2 regions of the Gordonia sp. SGD-V-85 genome follow, and region 2 is predicted to be linked to the other one. Evidence: riboswitches for the same ligand, from Rfam matches in the RefSeq annotation. Region 2 holds a riboswitch; the other holds the start of a gene.
What was found. A riboswitch is a leader RNA that binds a small molecule or an ion and turns the genes downstream of it on or off. The one in region 2 is predicted to bind cyclic di-AMP.
Positions count from the first base shown of each region.

Region 1: it holds a riboswitch for cyclic di-AMP, as region 2 does, so the genes downstream of both, AS181_RS11040 (transglycosylase family protein) here and AS181_RS18855 (C40 family peptidase) in region 2, are expected to answer to the same signal.

Region 1 covers NZ_LNQO01000007.1:252,428-258,366, reverse strand. Annotated here, with positions in the region: gene moaC (cyclic pyranopterin monophosphate synthase MoaC) at 1-102, shown strand, start outside; gene AS181_RS11050 (MogA/MoaB family molybdenum cofactor biosynthesis protein) at 95-586, shown strand; gene AS181_RS11045 (molybdenum cofactor biosynthesis protein MoaE) at 583-1,029, shown strand; gene AS181_RS11040 (transglycosylase family protein) at 1,199-1,819, opposite strand; cyclic di-AMP (ydaO/yuaA leader) riboswitch at 1,826-2,010, opposite strand; gene AS181_RS11035 (hypothetical protein) at 2,268-2,516, opposite strand; gene moaA (GTP 3',8-cyclase MoaA) at 2,528-3,616, opposite strand; gene AS181_RS11025 (flavin reductase family protein) at 3,630-4,175, opposite strand; gene AS181_RS11020 (hypothetical protein) at 4,181-4,390, opposite strand; gene AS181_RS11015 (cold-shock protein) at 4,621-5,034, shown strand; gene AS181_RS11010 (DUF2771 family protein) at 5,041-5,553, opposite strand; gene AS181_RS11005 (MFS transporter) at 5,550-5,939, opposite strand, start outside.
Region 2 covers NZ_LNQO01000019.1:9,403-15,341, reverse strand. Annotated here, with positions in the region: gene trpD (anthranilate phosphoribosyltransferase) at 1-740, shown strand, start outside; gene AS181_RS18865 (Lrp/AsnC family transcriptional regulator) at 787-1,065, opposite strand; gene AS181_RS18860 (DEDD exonuclease domain-containing protein) at 1,092-2,924, opposite strand; gene AS181_RS24670 (hypothetical protein) at 3,170-3,400, shown strand; cyclic di-AMP (ydaO/yuaA leader) riboswitch at 3,508-3,739, shown strand; gene AS181_RS18855 (C40 family peptidase) at 3,756-4,442, shown strand; gene AS181_RS18850 (NlpC/P60 family protein) at 4,673-5,710, shown strand; gene AS181_RS18845 (hypothetical protein) at 5,719-5,939, shown strand, end outside.

The DNA of each region.
Region 1 (5,939 bases), on a different contig from region 2:
GTCGACCGACGGGCGCAGATGGACGGCATCCGCCTGCTCGCCAAGACCGGCGGCAAATCCGGCGACTGGTACCGCGAACCGTCTGACCCGGCTCATGACTGACCAGAGAACTCCTCGCGTGGCGCGCGTCGTCGTCGCGTCGAACCGCGCCAGCAGCGGTGTCTACGAAGACCGGTCCGGACCGATCATCGAGGCCTGGCTGGTCGAGCAGGGCTTCACCGTCGACGAGTGCGACGTCGTCGCCGACGGCCCGCCGGTCGGCGAGGCCCTCCGCGCCGCGATCTACGCCGAGGTCGACCTCGTCATCACCACGGGCGGAACGGGTTTGACGCCCACGGACCGGACTCCGGAGCAGACCCGCCCGCTCCTCGACGTCGAGATCCCGGGTCTGGCCGACGCCATCCGGTCGGCCGGGCTGCCGACGGTGCCCACCGCGGTCCTCTCACGCGGACTCGCCGGAATCGCCGGGACGACCCTCGTCGTGAACCTGCCCGGTTCGACCGGCGGGGTCCGCGACGGGCTCGGCGTCCTCGCCGGCGTCGTCCACCACGCGCTCGATCAGATCCGCGGAGGCGACCACCGATGACCCGAGAGGCCGGCTCGCACGTGGTGCACACCGCGGTCGTCGACGAGCCGATCACGCTGGCCGACCACGAGGCGATGGTCATCGACGCCGCCGAAGGTAAAGCCGGTGCGGTGGTCGGGTTCGTGGGCGCGGTCCGCGACCACGACGGCGGCCGCACCGTGACCGCGCTGCATTACTCGGGGCATCCCACGGCGACGAAGGTCCTGGCCGAGGTCGTCGCGGAGGTCTCCGCGGTCCACGGGGTGCGCGCGGTCGCGGTGTCCCACCGGGTCGGCGACCTCGTCATCGGCGACATCGCGTTCGTGGTCGCGGTGGCGGCCGACCATCGTCGGGCGGCGTTCGAGACCTGCTCGCGCCTCGTCGACGAGGTCAAGGCCCGCCTGCCAGTCTGGAAACACCAGTTCTTCGACGACGGCACCGACGAATGGGTCAACTCGGCCTGACCCCGCCCCCCGCTGGTTGAGCTGACCCCCGCTGGTTGAGCTGACCCCCCGCTGGTTGAGCTGACCCCCGCTGGTTGAGCTTGTCGAAACCAATGGAAAAGGGCCCCGCACGGATGGTCCATCGTGCGGGGCCCTTCGTCTGGGTCCCAGATCAGGCGTCGAGCGGCGATCAGGGGTTGGGCAGCAGGTGCTTGTTGTCGTTGAACAGCTTGATCTGGTCCTGGTTCAGCGTGACGCCGCTGTCCTTGGCCGCCTGCCAGAGGTTCTTGATCTCGGGGCTGACGCCGGCCTCGGTGAGGGCGTCGGTGACCTGGTTGGCGACGTCCTCGGTGGTCTTCGCCAGGTCGACGCTGCCGTTGCCGCCGGGGAGCACCGGGGCGATCTCACGCGGGGTGTCGGTCGGCGCGCTGCGCGGGGTCGAGCCCGACAGGCCGGTGCCACAGGTGGGCCAGGCACCCTTGCCCTGCGAACCGAGCACACGCTCGGCGACGACGATCTGCTCCTCGCGCGAGGCCTGATCGGCGGTTGGGGCGAACTCGCCGCCGCCGTGGCCGGTCCAGGTGCTCGGGGAGAACTGCAGGCCGCCGTGGTAGCCGTTGCCGGTCGCGATGGCCCAGTTGCCACCGGATTCGCACTGCGCGACCTGGTTCCACTCGGCGTCGGTGGCCGCATTGGCGGTACCGGTGCCCAGGAGGGCTGCTCCGCCGCCGAGGACCGCGCCGGTGAGGGCGACCTTGGTGATGGTCTTGGCGGCCGTGCTGGTCGTCTGCTTGCGATGACGTCCGGACATGTCTGTGTTTCCTCTCTCCACGCGCCTACGAAGTCAGCTGTCGGGTTCGAGCGAGAGGTGCTCGGTCCCGGGTCGTCGTGGTGGTCGCCGCGACTTCCGGGACTTAACCCCGAGGACACCTGGTGTGGTGCCCGGTCTCAGGGGATGAGGTTGGGTCCCCCGTCCTCGTTCCTAGATTGCTTGTCGTTCCCACCGGCGGAACGAGGCTCGGCGCGGCCGGTGGGACGTTATGTCTTGGTTGCTGTGTCGTGACCTCCGAGGAGGACGCTTCGAACAGTACGTCGTTCGTTGGACTGAATCACCTGCTTGGACGCAAGCGATTTTCGGCCCGGATCCGGGTCTTCCGACCCACTTCGGCCGTCATCCCAGTTCAACGGGTTAGTGGCCGTCCCGTGCCCATCCTGTTACCGCGCCGTGATGTGACTAAGGTCACAGGCCGGGTGTGGCGTCAGCCACCGGCAAACGGGGGGAGGACGTCGAGTGTCGTGCACGTGCCGAGCGCACGCGTCCGATCGGAGAACGCGATCTCGTCGCGCAGATACGAGCAGCGTTCGAGAACCGTGGCGAGGGAGGGGTTTCCGGCGGCGAGGATGCCCTCGAGGGCGCCGAGCGGGGTCGACGGGTCGACGTCGATCACCTTCTCCTCGGCACCGGCCGCGGCGCGCGCGGCCGCGAAGAAACGAACTGTGAGCTGCATCGGACGCGAGCCTAGCCGCCGATCGCCGACATCGGCCGATCCGGTTGGGTGAAGCCCGCCGCGTTCACTTCGTGGCCCGCCGCTTTCGCCCACATGTTCGCGCGCCACAGGCGCGCGAGGGCGGCGTCGATCTCGTCGTCGGGGAGGGTGCGCAACGCGTGCCGCACGTCGGTTTCCGACGTCGCGAACAGGCAGTTGCGCAGTGATCCGTCCGCGGTGAGCCGGGTGCGGTCGCAGTCCCCGCAGAACGGCCGGGTGACCGACGCGATCACCCCGACGCGTGCCGGGCCGTGCGCGCCGCGGTGGCCGTCGACGAGCCACGTGGCGGCGGGCGCGCTCCCACGTGGCGCAGGGTCGGGCAGCAGGGTGAACCGCTTCCGCAGGGTCGCGAGGATCTCCTGTGCGGTCACCATCTGTGCTCGCTGCCACGCATGGTCGGCGTCGAGTGGCATCTGTTCGATGATGCGCAGCTCGTAACCGTGCTCGAGACAGTAGGCGAGCAGGTCGGGGACTCCGGGCAGGTCGCTGCGGTCGGGTACCACGGCGTTGACCTTGACCGGGTCGAGCCCGGCGCGGCGGGCCGCCGCCAGGCCGTCGAGCACATCGGACAGACGGTCCCGGCGCGTGATCTCGGCGAAGCGGGCCGGGTCGATGGTGTCCAGCGAGATGTTGATACGGCCGAGGCCGGCGTCGACCAGACCGCCGACCCGCCGGGTCAGTCCGAGTCCGTTCGTCGTCATCGCGATCTCGGGCGACTGCGGGAGGCCCGCGACGGCGGCGATGACGTCCTCGAGGTCGCGGCGCAGCAGTGGTTCGCCGCCGGTGAATCGGATGCGCTCGATTCCCAGGTGGCGCACTGCGACGGTGAGCACCCGGATCAGTTCGTCGGTGGACAGCACCTGGTCGGTGGGCATCCAGTCGAGACCCTCGGCCGGCATGCAGTACGAGCACCGCAGATTGCAGCGGTCGGTGACCGAGACCCGGAGATCCTTCGCGACCCGACCGAAGGTGTCGAGCAACGGCCCGTCGGTGGGCGCGTCGGAGGTCGCTGCTTCCCGCGGGGAGCGGGGCAGCGGCAGTCCGAGGCCGACCGTGCTCATGGTGCTGGGCGACTCACTTCCGGGTCGGGTCCGTGCGCGCCTCCAGGGCGCGGAAGGTGCTGGCGTGGAAGACCAGGGGCTCGATGTCGGGATCGGCGCGCAAGGTCTCGATCTCCAGCAACACGACGGTGTGGTCGCCGGCCTGGATCTCGTTGTGGATCGTGCACGACAGGTGGGCGGCCGCGTCGGGCACGAAGACCGCCCCGCGATCGGTGCTCAGCGGCGTGATGCCGTCGAACCGGTGCTCCGACGACCCGGCGAGCTGCTTGCAGAGTTCGATCTGGTCGCCGGCGAACACGCTGACCCCGATGGCCGGTGCGGTACGGATCCGCGGCCAGGTCGTCGAGGTGTTCTGGACGCAGACCGAGACGAGCGGCGGGTCGAGCGACACGGTGGTGAACGAGCTCGCGGCCATTCCGATCAGCGTGGTCGAATCCCCGTCACGCTGTTCGCAACACACCGCCACGACGCCCGACGGGAAACAGCTGTACGCGTCACGCAGCGCCCGCCCGTCGGAGACGGGGGAGAGATCGGGGGTGGTGTCGATGGTTGTGGTCACGGTCCTCACCTGGCTCGGCGTCCGGCACGGAGTGCGTACACCAGGCCCAGGACGAAGCCCAGCGGTGCGCACATGGTCAGCAGATAGACGGCGGTCGGCGCGGTGTCGCCGCCGGTCACCAACGGTGTCAGGAACAACGCCACGATCGCCAGAATTCCGATCATGAACACGACCCCGGCAGCCTGTAGCAACCGCGGGGAGGATGTCTTCTGCATACCCGCCACGGTAGTGCAACGCGCGCCGGTGCGACGCCGCGCGATCCGTGCCCGCCGGGTAATGGTGTGACCGCGCGGTGGGGCGTTGGCTAGGATGGTCCGAAGCAGGCGCCTTGCATCCGTCTGGGCTCGCACGGTCTTCCACCGTCCGGGCCGCGAGATGGGTGACGGCGTCTTTTGTCGTGACGGGTCGTTTTTCGACAGATCTAGAACAGATGAGGGTGAGCACAGTGCCGACCGGCAAGGTGAAGTGGTACGACGCGGACAAAGGCTTCGGCTTCCTCTCCCAGGAGAGCGGTGAGGACGTCTACGTCCGTTCGGCAGCGTTGCCCGACGGAGTCGAGGCGCTCAAGCCGGGCCAGCGCGTCGAGTTCGGCATGGCCGCCGGTCGTCGCGGCCCGCAGGCGTTGAGCGTGAAGGTGCTCGAACCGGCACCCAGCGTCTCCAAGAACGTGCGCGAAGCCGCCCGCAAGGACGTGAAGCGGCACACCCCCGACGAACTGCACGGGATGGTCGCCGACCTCATCACCCTGCTCGAGGGCAAGGTCCAGCCGGACCTGCGCAAGGGGCGTTACCCCGACCGTAAGACCGCACAGCGGATCTCCGAAGTCGTGCGTGCCGTCGCGCGGGAGCTCGACTCCTAGGGCCGACTACGCGGCGGGCGCGGTCTGAACCGCGAGCTCGCCGCGCGGCAGGACGTCGTCGGCGGGGGTTAGCCGCGCCGACGCCGAGATCACGGTGAACCCGACCAGCACCCGGTCCGGTTCCGACCGGAGCGTCAGGGTGAAGGTGTCGTCCGCACCCTGCTGCTGCTCGTCCTCGACGATCCCGCGCGGAGTCCGATAGACCGCCGCGAGGTTCCACGGACCCTGCGCGATCTCGCTCGAGACCGTCAGCATGATCGTCGAACCCACCGGCACCGGCACCGTCGCGGTCTCGTTCGGCGCGGTGATCTCGGGATCGCACGCGGTCAGCATCAAATCGCACCACCAGCGCGGGTCCACGGTGTGCAATTCGTCGCCGACCGCGACGTGCAGGTAGGGCTGATCGTCGTGCGCCGCGTTGCGGGTCAGCAGGAACACCGACGTCCCCACCACCGCGACGAACAGCACGACGACGATCGCGATGATCGACAGAGCCTTCTTCTCACCACTGCTGATCACTGACGACGTTGTCCTGTCTGGTTGGGCGGCGGGTGATCGCCGGGGCTGTACGGGCGCTCACCCCGGGTTTCGAACGGGGCGGTCGACGGGGTCCGGGTGGGCATGCGGGCGGTCGAGGGCCGCGCGGCGTGCGGTCGGGTGTCGGCGTCCGCCGGACCGGTCCGGGTGGCCGATCGGGCTTCTGCCGCGCGGAAGGCGACGGTGGGCGCGGCGTGGTCGGGGCGTCGACCGCCCAGACCGGGGACCAGTGACTTGCCGCGGGTGGTCATCACCGTCTGCAGCAGCCCGAGGCCGAGCAGTACCGAGACGACCGTGAACCCGATCCACAGGGTCGGCGGCAGCAGCACCCCGAGCGAGGCGCCGAAGACCCACGACAGCTGCAGCAC
Region 2 (5,939 bases):
TCGCGGTGGTCAAGCACGGCAACCGTGCGGCGTCGTCGAAGAGCGGCGGTGCCGATGTGCTGGAAGCGCTCGGCGTCGACATCTCCCTCGACGCCGCCGCGGTCGCGCAGTGCGTGGCAGAACTCGGGATCGGCTTCTGCTTCGCGCCGGTGTTCCATCCGGCGTTCCGCTTCACCGGTCCGCCGCGCAAGGAGATCGGCATCCCGACGGTCTTCAACGTGCTGGGGCCGCTGACCAATCCGGCGACACCCAGCCGGGGGCTGATCGGCTGCGCCTTCGCGGACCTCGCGCCGGTTCTGGCGCGGGCCTTCGCCGAGCGCGGCGGCTCCGCGCTGGTGGTCCGCGGCGACGACGGTCTCGACGAACTGACGACCACCACCACGTCGACGGTGTGGCAGGTTGTCGCCGGGCAGGTGAACGAACTCACCGTCGACCCGACGGATCTGGGGATCGCGCGCGTGGAACTCTCCGCCCTGCAGGGGGGAGACGCGACGGTCAACGCCGCGATCGCCCGCGAGTTGCTGGCCGGGACCACGGGCCCGGTCCGGGACGCGGTGCTGCTGAACTCGGCCGGCGCCATCGTCGCGTTCGAGCAGGAGGCCCCGATGAGCTCGGCGGAACTGACCGATGCCCTCGGCGCCGCGAAGGAGCGGGCGGCCGATGCGATCGACAACGGTGCCGCCGCCGACCTGCTGCAGCGGTGGGCCGAGCTCAGCGGCCGGCTCGCCGCGCCCGCCTGACGGTCACGCTGCCCCGAAATCCTTGTGGGGCTCAGTGTTCGGCGGGTCAGTTCTCGCCGATGGAGAAACCGCCCTCGACGTCGGAGCTGGAGTAGCTGCGGAACGCGATGTGTGTCGCGCTCTTGAGAACCCCGGGTAGCCGGTTGATCTGGCCGGTGACGACCGTCGCGATCTGTTCGTGGTCACGGACCCGGATCTTCGCGATCAGATCGACGTCGCCCGCACAGGAGTACACCTCTTCGACCCCGGGGATGTCGGCGACGGCCTGGGCGGTCTCCGGGATCCGGTGGATGTCGGCCTGGATGAGCACGATGGCGGTGATCATGTCGCCAGCCTAGTGGTGCGTGGCCCTCAGCTCGCCTGCCGTGTGCGAGAGTCGGCGACGGGTCTGGCCGCACGTGCGTCGTGCGCCGACTGCGACCAGCCGAGCCGGCGTTCGGCGGAGCCGGCGGGCAGGGCGACCGGCTCACTCGTCGACACGATGCGCGCGCCCGGTTCGGTCATCCAGCGGTACACGAGGCCGACCTCCTCGGCCGGCGCGCCCCGCAGCGGACCGGGGCCCGGTAACACGGTCTCCGCGGCCGCGACGAGCGCGTCGACGACGGGCATGGGCGAGACTCCGCGTCGAGCGCGCCCGGCGGCGGCGAGCCGTCCGTACCGGATGACCGCGAACTGCCAGCCGCGTTCACCGTCGGGCCGGGCGACCACGATCTCGGCGATCGCGCACAGCGCGGCCAGTCGCTGGCAGCGGGCGAGGGCGTCGATCGTGAGCGCGAGACGGTCCCGATGCCGCGCCGCGGTCTCGAACATGTGCGCCTTGGCGAGGTCGGCGAGACGCGCGGTGAGGCCGTCGAGGAGTTCGTCGGCCTCACCCCGCATGAGCCGGCGAGCCGCGGTGACCCGGGGAGAGTAGTCCGGCACCGTCTGCGGCTGCGCCGTGGCCGCCCGGCAGGACCCCGGCCGCCGCCTCCCATCGGCCTCGGGACACCAGTGGTAGCCCGTCGCGCCGAGCAGTGTCGTGCACGTGCGCAGACCGGCGGCCGCCGAGATCACGTCGGCGACGGTCGCCGCGTTGTTGCGGTTGCCCACCGGGCCGATCGACTCGTCGGTGGGTGTTCGGCTGACCTTGAGCCGGGGGAAGCGTTCCTCGGTCAGGGTCACCCACCAACCCTTGTGCGGCTGGGTCGATCGTCGGTTGTACGCCGGTGCGTGCGCGCCGAGGAGCCGGAGTTCGCGGACGGCGGCCTCCAGGGCGTGGGAACACTCCACGACGTCGACCCGCTGGGCGAGGAGCACCATCTCCGCGATGCGGCGGCGCGGGTCGTTGCCACTGAAGTACGACCGGACCCGGCGGCGGAGGTCCACCGCGGTGCCCACGTAGAGGACCTCGTTCGACGGGCCGCGGAACAGGTACACCCCGGGCCGGGCCGGGACATGGTCGGCGAGTGCGCGTTTGGCGCGCAGGCGCGGGTTGGTCTTCGGGAGATACGACGTCAGGTCGCCGACGGTCGCGATGCCCTGATTGCCGACGCGCTCGAGGAGCCGGTGGAAGACCTCCACCGTGGCGCGCGCATCGTCGAGCGCCCGGTGGGTGGGCCGCACGGAGACGTCGAACAGGTCGGCGAGCGCGCTGAGCTTGACCGTCGGCGCCTCGTCACGGCTGAGGATGCGCCGGGCCATGGTCACCGTGCACAGGCTGAGGCTGAACGTCCACGGCAGGTGGAGCCGGATCGCGTTCTGCCGAAGGAAACCCATGTCGAAACGAGCGTTGTGGGCCACCAGGATCGAGCCGCGGGCGAACTCGAAGAACGACGGCAGCACCGACTCGATCCGGGGGGCGTCGGTCAGCATCGCGGTGGTGATGCCGGTGAGGGTCACGATCTGCGGGGGGATCGGCCGGCCGGGGTCGACCAGCGTGGCGAACTCGCCGACCACCTCGCCGCCGCGGATCTTGACCGCGCCGATCTCGGTGATCCGGTCGCGGACCGGGTCGGACCCGGTGGTCTCGAGGTCGACGACGACGAGGGTCGTCTCGAAGAGCGACCGGTCGCTGAACTCGTTCGACGTCTCACCCGTGGCCCCCTGGTCGGCGGCCTCCAGGTCGGCGAAGGTGAGCTGCCCCGCGGGCGAGCCGTCCACGCTGGTCTGCGTCACCCGGCGAACACTAGTTCGATCCACCGACATCGCGACCGCGACGCTCCGACATCGTGTCGTGTGACCCGTGTGACTGCTGTGTCGATCGCTGTTCGACGGACTTGTCGGTGGGCGCCCCTAGTCTCCACCTGGACGTGAGAAATGCGGTCTTCTCACGGTCACAACGACCCGTAACGGGGCCGACGCGGCCCACCCTCGCCAGATGAGATGGAGATCACATTATGTACGTCGATTGTGCGCGCTGCCCGGCTCGTCCCGTCGCTTGCGACGGGTGCATGATGACAGTGCTGTTTGGTGGCCCGAGCTGGGACGATATGCCGCACGAAGGTGGAGTTTCGGTAACGGCGGCCACCTCGGACGCGGATGCCGAACTGGACCTCGCCATCGACGTTCTGCAGGCTGCTGCAATGGTGACCAGCGGCGCTGCACGATCTGCAAGATCAGCCAAAACCGCAGTTCAGGCGCCGGATCGACGCGCTTCTGTGACCGTCCTCAGGGCAGGCTGAGAAGCGGCCGAGGTTTGGCTGTCTGTCGCTTAGTGGACAGAGCGCATCCGATTTCGTAACCTTTCTGAGACCTTTGCGGAGCGTCCCGCTTCAACAGAAGTGGTCCGCAGTAGTCACCGCTCAATCGCCCTCGCGGGCGAACCGGGGAACCACAACCTTCGGACGGGCTCGTCGGAGCGCATCACCACTGATGCGACTCGGTCGAAACCGATCCGAATCGGGGTGAATCGCGTTGCCATGCATGAGTGTCCAGTGGATACCTCATGCGCGAAAACGTGTAGGGCCACTCTTCCGGCCCGAACCCGACAGCTAACTCGGTCGGCGGTAGAGGAAGATCTGAAGGAGAACTCGCTTCGTGGCCAAACATCGTTTGGAACAGCCCAATCGTGGCAGCACGGTCGCCAAGAAGGCGGTGATCGCTGGATCGATCACACTCGGTTCGCTCGCCGCAGCCGCCGGCCCTGCTCTCGCCGCCCCGGTCCACACCCCGCTGGGCACTTTCGAGATCCCGGCCCTGCCCGGCGCGAAGGCCCCGGAGGCCAAGCCCGCGCCTGAGGCCACGCCGGTGAAGAAGTCGCCCGCCGCCACGGTCGAGATCCCCAACCTGGGGCAGTTCACCGTGCCGGGTATCGCGCCGGAGCAGATCCCGCAGCAGTTCCGCCCGCAGGGTGGCGGCGCGCCCCTGGGCCAGCCGCAGCTGACCGCCGGTCAGAAGGCGGTAAAGGCCGCCGAGAGCAAGATCGGTGCGCCGTACTCCTACGGCTCCGCCGGCCCCAACGCATTCGACTGCTCGGGCCTCATCTACTGGTCCTACAAGCAGGCCGGCAAGAACATCCCGCGCGACAGCTACGGCCAGCTCGGCGGCGGACGCGCGGTGTCGTACTCCGAGGCCAAGCCCGGCGACGTCATGATCTTCAACGGTGGCGGCCACGCCGGCATCTACGTCGGCAACGGTCAGTTCGTCCACTCGTCCAACTACGGCACGCCGGTCAAGCGCGACGCCGTCAAGGAGTGGACCCTGACGGGCATCCGTCGGTACTGACGACAACTGAACACGAACAGACTGAGCACGAAGGTCTCTGGACGGGCGGATCGCGTGGATTGCGATCCGCCCGAACCAGTCCCGGGGGCCGGTCGGCCGCCTAGGGTGGTCGACGGGACGCGGGGTACGGGTGCAGGGGCCCGGGATGCTCAGGGATCGACGAGCACACACGAGGGAGTGAGTAGACCGTGCTGATCGGGGAGGGGCGTGGTCGCGCGATGCGGCCGAGGATGCGTTCGGGTCCGCTGATGGTGGCGCTCTGTGTCCTGTCGGCGTTCGCCGTTCTGGCACCGACCGTCGCCGGCGGCGTCGGGGACGCCCGTGCGGTGCCCGCGCGCTCGGCCGATCAGCTGCTCGACCGCTACAAGCAACTGGGCATCGACGCGGAGAAGACCACCGAGGCGATGCACAACGCCAAGATCGAGTACGACAAGCAGCGCGGCATCGTGGCGGCGGCCAAGAAAGCCGCGGCCGAGGCGCAGCAGACGCTGGACACCAGCCGCGCCCAGCTCGCCGTGCACCAGAACCGAGTCGACGCGATCGTCCGCGCCAGCTATCAGGGCGCGCGGGTCAGCGGACTGTACGCCGTGATGGTCAGCGACTCCCCGCAGGCGCTCCTGGACCAGATGTCGGGTCTCGACATGATCTCGCGTCAGGCGTCGGTGGACCTGACCGCGATCAAGAAGGTACGGGCCAGGACCGCTGTCGCGAAGAAGGATGCCGAGCGCACGGCGGTGGCCGCCTCCGAGGCGGTCTCCCGCGCCGAACGGGTCCGTGGTGACCTCCAGACGAAGCAAGCCGACCTGCAGCTCCAGGCGATCCAGATCCGGTCGATCTACAAGTCGATGACCGGCAAGCAGTTGGCGGCTCTGCGCGGTCCGACCTTCGACTTCGATCCGCGACTGGTGCCCAAGGGCACCGCCGCCGGACTGATCGCCACCCACGCCGCCCTCACCCGGATCGGTGACCCCTACGTGTGGGGCGCCACCGGACCGAATTCGTTCGACTGCTCGGGACTCATGGTGTGGGCGTTCCGGCAGGCCGGCAAGACCATCCCGCGATCGAGCCAGGCGCAGATGGCCGGCGGTCAGCCGGTCGAGAAGAACGATCTCAAGCCCGGTGACCTGGTCATCTACTATCCCGATGCCCATCACGTCGGTATGTACGTCGGTGACGGCTATGTCATCCACGCCTCGACCTTCGGCGTTCCGGTCAAGGTCGAGCCGCTCGACGAGGCCGGACCGTACAACTCTGCCCGCCGGTTCTAGTCCCACCGGTGACCTCACCGCGCGGGCGCGCCGGCCTCGTCTCGGCCGTGGTCGTTCTGGTCATCGCAGTTGCCACCGCGTGCGGCACGGTCGACGTGCCCGACGGGCCCGGCTCGTCCGCAGCGCCCGTGTCGTCGAGCCCCGCGGTCAACGTCTACGCGCGTGATCGTGCGGCGGGCGTGACGCGGTTGCTCGACGCGCTCACCGAAGCGGTGCGTTCCGGGGATGT